2 regions of the Shewanella sp. MM_2022_3 genome follow, and region 2 is predicted to be linked to the other one. Evidence: predicted binding sites of a transcription regulator. Region 2 holds the regulator's gene; the other holds the start of a gene.
The links. The regulator LexA, encoded in region 2, represses DNA repair genes until DNA is damaged. The targets are predictions, from matches to a motif close to TACTGTATNNNNATACAGTA.

Region 1: umuD (translesion error-prone DNA polymerase V autoproteolytic subunit) is a predicted target of LexA. The motif match lies at 3,072-3,091, and genes of this name have one in related genera.

Annotation. Positions count from the first base shown of each region.
Region 1 covers NZ_JAKZGV010000002.1:245,171-250,543, reverse strand. The annotation lists gene MMG82_RS02310 (glucan 1,4-alpha-glucosidase) at 1-1,618, shown strand, start outside; gene MMG82_RS02305 (hypothetical protein) at 1,865-3,007, shown strand; gene umuD (translesion error-prone DNA polymerase V autoproteolytic subunit) at 3,109-3,516, shown strand; gene umuC (translesion error-prone DNA polymerase V subunit UmuC) at 3,513-4,787, shown strand; gene MMG82_RS02290 (TonB-dependent receptor) at 5,242-5,373, shown strand, end outside.
Region 2 covers NZ_JAKZGV010000004.1:124,971-130,343, forward strand. The annotation lists gene coxB (cytochrome c oxidase subunit II) at 1-654, opposite strand, end outside; gene MMG82_RS04155 (SulA-like leucine-rich domain-containing protein) at 1,060-1,572, opposite strand; gene lexA (transcriptional repressor LexA) at 1,569-2,189, opposite strand; gene plsB (glycerol-3-phosphate 1-O-acyltransferase PlsB) at 2,475-4,898, shown strand; gene mtr (tryptophan permease) at 4,898-5,373, shown strand, end outside.

The DNA.
Region 1 (5,373 bases), on a different contig from region 2:
TCCCGCACTCCAAGCTAATCAAGCTCTTAATGTGAATTTGGCGATTGGTTTTGGCCAGGATGAGGCCAGCAGTTTAGCCAATGCCAACGCCAGCTTGACGGCGGGGTATGACGCGGTGCTGAGCCAATACAACGCTGGTTGGCACAGTTATTTACAATCGCTACCCGCGATGCCTGATATGGCGCAAAGCACCACAGATAATGGCAAGCTGCTGTATACCAGTGCCATGGTACTCAAGGCGCAGGAAGATAAAACCTACGCGGGCGCCCTTATCGCGTCGCTTTCTAATCCTTGGGGCGATACAGTGCCAGCTGTCACACCCAGCACGGGTTACAAGGCCGTTTGGCCGCGCGACTTTTATCAATGCGCCATGGCATTTCTCGCCATGGGCGATACCCAAACGCCTAAAGTCGCCTTTGAATACCTTAAAAAGGTGCAAGTGAGCGATAAAACCCCAGGCTTTAGCGGCACACCCGGTTGGTTTTTACAAAAGACCCATGTGGACGGCCAAATCGAATGGGTGGGCGTACAGCTCGACCAAACGGCGATGCCGATCATGCTCGGCTGGAAGCTCTGGCAGGCAGGCGTATTCAGTCAAGCTGAACTTAACCATTGGTATCAAGAGATGTTAAAAGCTGCGGCGGACTTTTTAGTCAGCGGCGGCGAGGTCAATCTCGACTGGAATCATACCCAAATTACGCCACCGAAAACCCAGCAAGAACGTTGGGAAGAACAAGCAGGTTATTCGCCTTCCACCACGGCCGCTGTGATCGCAGGCTTAGTGGCTGCGAGTGATATTGCCAAGGCAGTAAACGACAGCGATGCCAGTCAGCGTTATCTCGCGACCGCCAAAACGCTTAATCAACAACTTGAAAAACACTTAGTGACGACCCAAGGTTTGCTCACCGATAGCCAAGGCATTAAGGCACCGTATTATCTGCGATTAAGCCCCAACGGTGAGCCAAACACCGCCGAGCAACTCGCCGCCAATAATGGCCGTGCGGGATTAGATCAACGTCAGATCCTCGATGGCGGCTTTTTAGAACTGGTGCGCTATGGCGTGCGTGGCTCCACCGATAAGCTGATTAATCAAAGCCTAGCGCTGGTGGATAATACCGAGCTTGAGGACAATTTACGCCTCAAATACAACTTTACGGCAAAGGATGGCAGCAGCGTTCCAGGCTTTAGACGTTACGGTAACGATGGCTACGGTGAAGATACCCTCACTGGCGCAAACTACGCCGAATCGGGCAGTAATAGCGACAACCAACGCGGCCGCGTCTGGCCCTTCTTTACTGGCGAGCGTGGCCATTTTGAATTGGCCCTTGCCAGCGCCAAGGGAGAGCTAAGCGGTGCTCACGCACAGCAAACCAAGCAGCAACTTATCAATACCTATGTGCAAGGGATGGAAACCTTCGCCAACGCGGGTCTAATGCTCCCCGAACAAGCATGGGACGGTGTGGGTAACGCCACTCGTTACCAATATCAACTCGGCCAAGGCACTAACTCCGCCACCCCGCTCGCCTGGACCCACGCTGAATATATTAAGCTTGTACGTTCAATGAGCGATGGTCGAGTCTGGGATAACTACCCTATCGTCCCTGAGGCGTTGAAATAGTGTTTAAATACTGATACGAGTCAATAAAGCCCGCAAAGGTGAGTTGTGCGGGCTTTATGATGAAAAACAGCATACTCCTTTAATTCGCCCCACATCATCCATTCTGCGCACAGTAAAAGCATTCTCTGTTTTTATGTGAATACTTATTTTTATTGCCGTTACTTCAATAAAAAATTGACTTACATAAGCCAGTCAAGATGTTAAGCTATTTGTGCTTTTGTTAATTTATCGATAAATGGAGTTTTGATGAAGCCTTTAAAAACCGTAATCAAATGGATTTTGCTCACGTTATTCTTGGTGCCAGTGAGTCTTTATCTGATCCTTGCCGCCATCAACATAAAAGATAGCCCAGCTTCAGAGCAAGCCAAAGCCTACCTCGACGAAATTCAAAAGAGTGATAAGGCGTTAGCCGACAACCAAGCTCAGAATGCCTATCTCTATGCGCTGGGCTTTGATGTGAATAGTGGCGCCTCGCCGATGGATGCTGGGATTTCTCGACTTAAAAGCATACAACAGCTTGGCATTTTGGAACGCTCCCCAACGCTAAACACAACTCCTATAGACAAACCGCAAACCCCTTTCAACGAATGCCTTAACCGTGATGATTTTCTGTCCAGTTGTCTCCCGGTACTGACAGAACAAACGTCTTTTGACGAACTCATCGCAACAAACGCCGAATTAATCACGCGATATAAAACATTAATTCAGTTAGATACCTGGCAAGAAGGCAGCCAATTTAATGTCTTTTTGTCTTCTCCGTCACTTTCACATCTGCTCACGGCACAAAAACTCTACTTCATCGATTTACTGGCTCACGCTCAAACCATGTCTGCGCAGCAAGTTACCGATGTGATTAATCAAGATATGTTGTTTTGGCAACGCGTAGCAGCTAACACCCATGTGCTACTGATAAAAACCGTTAGTCAAAACGGCATCACAACAAATATGAAATTTGGCGAATTGATACTAGGCCAACTGCATCCCTCTCAATTAAGCAACGTCATCCCCACTAGCTGGCAAACGCCGTTCCCTGCTGAGGTGACTACATTTGAAAAAATAAAAATGGGTGAATGGTATTACTTTACAGCCATGGCCAAAGCATTGCAGACAATTGATGATGAAGATATCACCACAAACGTGACGCAATGGTTGCTGACACCGTTAATGAAAGATCAAGACACAGCGAATCGTTACGCGGAAATTTTAAATGGCACGACTCCTCCGCAGACTTGCCCTGCTCCTTGGTCAATCGCTGACATGAGCCAATTTATATATAACCCACTTGGTAAATTTGTACTCTGCTCTGGCATTACATCATTAGACCGTTACCAACAAGATTTTGATGAGCTCGAGCCACAAAGAGCACGCTTGATCACGAGACTCCAATAGGGTGATTGTTTACTTAAGCAAATACATGACATAAACGCCTTCGACATGTGCTAAAGTTAGCTTATACTGTGTATATGTACAGCATATAGATGCATATGATCATGGTTACTCCTGAACAATCGAAAATCCAATATCCTTTCTTTAGCACATCTGTGGCGGCGGGGTTTCCTTCTCCCGCCAATGATTATATTGAGCAATCGCTTGATCTAAATGAGCTTTGTATCAAACATCCCACCGCAACCTTTTTTGTCAAAGTTCAAGGCGATTCGATGGTCGATGCCGGAATTTCCTCTGGTGATATATTAGTGGTTGACCGAGCCTTACAAGCCACCCATGGGGATATTGTAGTGGCGGCCATCAATGGGGAATTTACGGTAAAGCAATTGCAATTACGTCCTGTGGTGCAATTATTGCCATGTAACCCGGCCTACAGTGCAATTCCACTCAGCCACGAGTCAGAGTTAGACCTGTTCGGTGTCGTGACTTGTGTGGTGAAAAAACTCAAATGACCGCCAACTTATTCGCCCTCGTAGACTGTAATAATTTTTATGCGTCCTGTGAGCGTATGTTTCGGCCCGATCTACAGGGCAAACCTATCGTTGTGCTGTCAAATAACGATGGTTGTGTTGTCGCGCGTTCATCGGAAGCAAAGCAATTAGGCATAAAAATGGCCGTGCCGGTTTATCAAGTGATGGAGATGATCCGCGCCCATAATGTGGCGGTATTTTCGTCCAACTATGCCCTTTACGCTGATATTTCAAATCGCGTCATGACCACACTTGAGCAGATGGTGCCTAGGGTTGAAGTCTACTCAATCGATGAGGCTTTTTTGGATTTGTCTCGGCTCGATAAATGTCAAGATATTAACCAGTTAGCCATGGATATTCGTCAACGGATCCAGCAATGGATAGGGATCAGTGTCTGCGTAGGAATTGGGCCGAGCAAAACCTTAGCCAAGCTAGCTAACTATGCCGCAAAACAGTATCCCGCCACCCAAGGCGTTGTCGATTTACGCGATAAAGAACGCCAACGCCGGTTAATGGCGCTCACTCCCATTGATGAAGTTTGGGGCATTGGCCGAAAAATTGCGCAACGTTTAAAACAGATGGGCATCCATACCGCTCTACAGCTTGCAGATGCCCATCCTAAACTTATCCGAGACAATTTTTCCGTCATGGTTGAGCGAACGGTGTACGAGCTTAACGGTATTGCCTGTGATGATATTCAGCAGGTGGTAGCGACAAAGCAGCAAATCATCAGCTCGCGCTCCTTTGGCGCACGTATTACCACCTTTGAGGCGATGCAGCAGGCTATCAGTGACTATACCTTTAGGGCCTGCGAGAAATTGCGAGCGGAGGGGCAGTTTGCCCGCACCTTATCGGTGTTTATTCGCAGCAGTTATTTTACGCAACATCAGCCCCAATATAGCCAAGTACTCACTGGTCATCTTGTGTATCCCAGTGACGATACCCGTGATTTTATCGAATTAGCGCAGCGACTATTGCATCGGCTTTGGCGTGCAGGTCCCGCCTATGCTAAAGCTGGCGTCATGCTAGGAGATTTTTATGCACCAGGCGTGTTTCAATTAGGCTTGTTTGACGAGGCCAAACCACAACCTAAAAGTAAAGAATTGATGAAACTGCTTGATGGTATCAATCACAGTGGTAAAGGAAATATTCAATTTGCAGGACAAGGACTGAATGCCGATTGGAGAATGAAGCGTGGTCAACTCTCTCCCCGCTACACTACCCAATGGAGACATATTCCGATAATAAAATAAGCCATAAGCATGAATAACGAAATAATATGCTAGAGCTGTTCCATTTGTTAAATCCGCTAAAACACAGTCAATAATGGTCTATATTTCAACAGCTAATAAGATTCATGCTATTAACACCTTTAATCTTAAATTGATAGCGATCACATTATTCAAAACTGACCTAAACAAAAAATTCAGCCTAAAGATTGACATTGTAAAGATGATGTTACGTTACATTGCGATACAATCTAGCCTTTTTCACATGCAGCACCGCATCTTATTACTTCAAGCCAACCTTAATTAGCTTCCGCAAGTTTACATTAGTAACACACGATTAACACAAAACAAACAATTAAGCTGTTGATATTAAAGTTGTTAATGATAGTTTTCCGACTATGGAGGGCAGTTGCACATAAAATATAAGCCTTGATGAAACCCTTCCTGATCATCACGGCATTGTTAAGGGAATGAAAATATGATTACGCAAACAACCGTTGCACGTGCGGTTCGTTTTAGTTTACTTGCTTTAGTATCAACATCTTTATCACCATTGGTTTTCGCAGCTGATGAAACCGCGGTTGCCGAGGATAAAGTTGAGCGTATCGAA
Region 2 (5,373 bases):
GTAAATGCCGGGTTTATCGATACGGGTCCACGCCTCGTTGATAAACCCTGGGTTAGCATCTTTTTTCACTGCAAAATCTGGTACCCACCATGAATGGATAACATCTTCAGAAGTCATCAGAAAGCGGATTTTTCTATTTACAGGCAGGACAAGGGGCTTATCGACCTCGAGTAAGTAGTGCTCTCCCTTGGCCTCACTACCTTCGATTTGAGGTCTTGGTGTGGCGAGAATACTGTAAAACTCAATATCTTGATCGAAATAGCTGTAATGCCACTTCCATTGCGATCCTGTGACTTTTACCGTGAGATCGGCATTGCTGGGGTCTTCCATGGCAATCAGAGTTTTAGTTGCCGGAATCGCCATTAAGATCAGAATGATAAAGGGAATTATCGTCCAAGCGATCTCAACTTTTGTACTCTCATGGAAGTGTGACGCGACCGCGCCCTTGGATTTTCTGTGGTTGATCATGGCATAAATCATAACGCCAAAAACCACTAAGCCTATCGCGCAGCAGATATACAGAATCGTCATGTGCAGGTGGTATACCTTGCCACTGATTTCTGTTACGCCAGGCGTCATATTGAACCGCATGTCTGCTGCGGCCAACGGTGGGGCGAATAGCACCACGAGTAAACAATACAACCATTGCTTCACAAGACTTCTCCTCTGCTAATTGCAAATAGCAACTACAAAGAAGAGCAACACAGTAAGTCTCAACTCTATGCAAACTCTTCAGTTCCCAAAAAAGTGTTTCTGACTTCAACGTGCGTTGGCGGCTTACTTATGATCAAGTATTGTTACTGCTGGTATTAGCCACACTGGCACATACTGCTGAATAAACCCATTATTCTCAATTTTTGTGGGCGAGCGATATTCGAAAATAACGCGATATTTCTGCCTAAACAGGCGATATATCATGTGCGCCTAAATCAAACATACTTGCTGTTTAAAAATTGATCAAGATCACTTCTTTTTCTAATTGTCTGAAAAATTGCCAAAAAAAAGCCTCACATTCACAGGTGAGGCGGCTTTCAAGGCTAAATACGGTGTGAAAAATTTTTAATGAACAGAGCTGAAAAATGCGGGTTGAGTAAATTTAGCCGATTGTGTGAGATTGATGCTAGAAGGTTGGTCATTCGTTGAACCTTCAAGCACGATACCCATTGCACGTGCGCTCTTTGCTACAATTTGTAGGCGACGATTATCGCGAGTATCTAGGGCGTTAATCCAAGTAATCACTGCGCTAGATGTGCCACTGGTTAAGGCTTTTTCCATCGCCCAAAGGGTTTCGACCTCATCTTTTGCGTGAACCAATAGTACGCGATCCATACGCACACCTGCGTTTGCTAATAGCTGCTTGTAGCCAATACTAGGTGGGTTGATGAGCACTATCCATCTTCCCTGTTGGCTCAGTTGGGCAAGTTGTTTGCTCAGCTGTGTCAGCTCTTGGCGCCCTTGGCTCTGAGTTGGCATAGTGACTATTGATGTATGCTGCCAGTCGGTCTCTGTATCTCGAACCGTATCGAGCCATAAACCGGGGTGACGCGGGGCATTACCTAATAGTTTGTTCATAGCCAATCTCCATTGCGGATCACCCCTACGGCGAGCCCTTCAATTGTTAGACTTTGGAAACTCAAATCGACTTTAATCGGTGAATAGTCTTCATTCTCGGCATGTAGGTAGACTAAATTACCTTTTTTTTCAAAGCGTTTTACGGTTACATCATCATCAACGCGAGCAACAACAACTTGTCCATTGCGCGCTTGTTGTACTTTATGAACGGCAAGCAGGTCACCCTCAAGGATGCCGATATTCTTCATACTGTCGCCTTTTACGCGCAGCAGGAAATCGGCAGCAGGGTGGAACATGCTGGGGTCGACTTGGTAATACTGTTCGACATGCTCTTGGGCGAGAATAGGTTCACCCGCTGCCACTTGGCCAATCAGTGGCAAGCCTGTTTCGCGGTTATCTTCTTCCTCTACAGGGAGACGGATCCCGCGGGAAGTACCAGGCATGATCTCGATGCAGCCTTTTTTCGCCAATGCCTTAAGGTGTTCTTCTGCGGCATTTGCACTTTTAAAACCCAAACGGGTGGCAATTTCGGCCCGAGTGGGTGGCATGCCAGTCTCGGCAATATTACGTTTAATCAGCTCTAAAATTTCGGCTTGGCGTGGCGTCAACGGTCTCATGGTATTTCCTGTTTTTCTATACAGTTACTGTTATTATATACAGTATTATTGGTAGTGCAAGTATTAACCACTTTTAACTTGGTCAGCTAGATCTGCAAATAACCATAATCGTCATCTATGGGGTGAATGCCATTTGCACGGTATCAATAAATGGTGTTGCCTAAAGTGCGTTACTAAGTCATTAAAATCAGCCGCTGAATCCTGCATCTTTAGGTTGTTTGGGTATATTCTCTAGAATCTGGTATTCTATGGGGCTAATGAACGTACTTACATTGCATAAGAATAATGCCTAAACAAGACTCTCTTTGGTTGAAATCATTACGTTGGATCCAAAAGCACTTAGTGCACACTATTGTTGTGCCACAGGATCCCTTTGCCGATCTGAATCTGGATGCCTCCAGACCGCTTGCTTATGTAATGAAAACAGAATCCCTGAGTGATATTGCTGCGTTAAGCGAGATCACCACGAAACTTGGTTTGCCAAGCCCTTACGAGCCGCTGGTGGTGAATGGCGTTGTGGCGCCACGGGTGGTATGCCTTGAAGGTCGTAAGCCCTTATTTGGTGAACGCGCCAGCAATGAGCCATTCCTCGAATGTTTTATGCGTTTGTTGGCCGTCCATAAGGAAAAGCCAGAGTTAGATATACAGCTGGTGCCTGTGAGTCTGTATTGGGGTCGTACTCCGGGTAAAGAAGACGACACCATGAAGGCGGCAGTGCTTGAGCGCGAGAACCCTACTTGGTTACGTAAGTGCTTGATGATCCTATTTTTGGGCCGTCATAACTTTGTGCAATTTTCTAATGCGGTATCGCTGCGTTACATGGCCGACGAACATGGTACCGATATGGGCATTGCCCATAAATTGGCTCGAGTAGCGAGAGTACATTTCCGCCGCCAACGTAAGGTGATGACGGGGCCTGTGTTGCCTAATCGTCAGGCGTTATTCCATTCCTTGCTGAAATCTGAATCCTTACGCAAGGCGATTCAGGAAGAAGCCGCGAGCAAGAAGATTTCTGAAACCCAAGCGCGTGAAACGGCAATTGAATATCTTGATGAAATTGCGGCGAATTATTCCGATAGTCTCGTACGTATTGCCGAGCGCTTTTTAACGTGGTTATGGAACAAGCTCTACAGCGGTATTAACATCAAAGGTGCCGAGCATATTCGGCAGTTACACCACGATGGTCATGAGATTGTGTATGTGCCCTGCCATCGCAGCCATATGGATTACCTGCTGTTATCTTACATTCTGTATTACCAAGGTATGGTGCCACCGCATATTGCTGCGGGTATCAACCTAAACTTCTGGCCTGCGGGGCCGCTGTTCCGCCGTGGCGGGGCTTTCTTTATTCGCCGTAGTTTTAACGGCAACAAACTCTATACGGCAGTGTTCCGTGAGTACCTCGATCAGCTGTTTGCTAAGGGATATTCGGTTGAGTATTTCTCTGAAGGTGGCCGTTCTCGTACCGGTCGTCTATTGGCGCCTAAAACGGGCATGATCGCTATGACGATCAACAGTGTGCTGCGTGGTATCGAACGCCCAGTCACCTTAGTGCCTGTGTATTTAGGCTACGATCACGTGATGGAAGTGGCGACCTATCACAAAGAGCTAAGCGGTAAGAAAAAACAGAAAGAATCTGTATGGCAAGTCTTTGGTGCTATTCGTAAATTAGGTAATTTTGGCCAAGGTTATGTCAACTTTGGTGAGCCGATTACATTGCAAAATTTCTTGAATGAAACGGCACCTAACTGGCGCAGTGAAGTGGCTGATGATCCTGAGCAAAAACCGACTTGGTTAACCCCAGCGGTGAACGTGTTAGCAAATCGGGTGATGACGCGGATTAACGACGCCGCTGCCGCCAGCTCTATTACCTTGACCAGTTTAGTGTTGTTGGCGTCGGAGCAAAATGCCTTAGAGCGTTGTTTGCTCGAGCGTCAGTTAGATTTATACCTGACCCTGCTTAAGCGTGTGCCTTACACGTCGTTTACGTCGGTTGCCGAAGGTGATGGTAAGCACTTAGTACAACAAGGATTAGAGCTGAACAAGTTCTCCATCAACGCCGATCCTTTGGGTGAGATAGTGTCAATTGATGAAAAACAAGCGACGTCAATGACATACTATCGCAATAATATCATTCACTTATTTATTATTCCGTCATTAATTGCCAGCTGTTTAATCAATAATAAACAGATTTCAAGAGCGCAAATCCTTGGGATAGTGAACGACTTTTATCCGTTATTGAAGGCGGAGTTGTTTATGGGGATCAAAGATCTCCCAAGCTACGTGAATCAAGTGCTCGAGCTGTTTATTGAGCAAGGTCTAGTGCAGGAAAGCGATATGTTGTCGGTTGTGACCGAGCACACCAGCCAAATGTTATTGTTGGCTGGCAGCGTTAGTGAGACCTTGCAACGCTATGCCATTATCTTCAATCTGCTGGCCCACAGACCTAAGATGGAGCGTTCGGATCTCGAGTCTGAAAGCCATCTGCTTGCCCAACGTTTAGGGGCGCTGCATGGAATTACCGCACCAGAATTTTACGATAAGAAACTCTATAACACCTTGAGTGTTAAGCTAAAAGAGTTGGGTTATTTCTCTGGTAAGGAAGATAAATCTGATGTTGAGCGCATTCGCGATCAAGCTAATAGCTTACTCAGAGCCTCTGTAAGGCAGACGATTGTCGCCAGCGTGACCGCGGAGCATATCGCTTAATGGCTAACCATATGAATGCGGCGAAGAATAAGCCGGTGGGCAAGTCTTTGCTTGGTGGTGCCATGATTATTGCCGGTACCACAGTCGGGGCGGGGATGTTTTCTTTGCCTGTCGTGGGCGCTGGCATGTGGTTTGGTTACTCGGTACTGATGTTACTCGGTATTTGGTTTTGCATGTTGATGTCGGGACTGTTACTGCTCGAAACCAACCTGCATTTCGAGCCGGGAGCGAGTTTCGATACCCTGACCAAGGAAACTTTAGGCCAGTTTTGGCGCATCGTGAATGGGGTGTCCATTGCCTTCGTGCTCTACATCTTAACCTACGCCTACATCAGTGGCGGTGGCTCGATTGTTAACCATAGCCTCCAAGGTATGGGGATTGAGCTGCCTCAAAGTGTCGCCGGATTAGTATTTGCTGTCGTGCTCGCCTGTATCGTGTTGATCAGTACCAAGGCGGTGGATCGTATTACGACCAT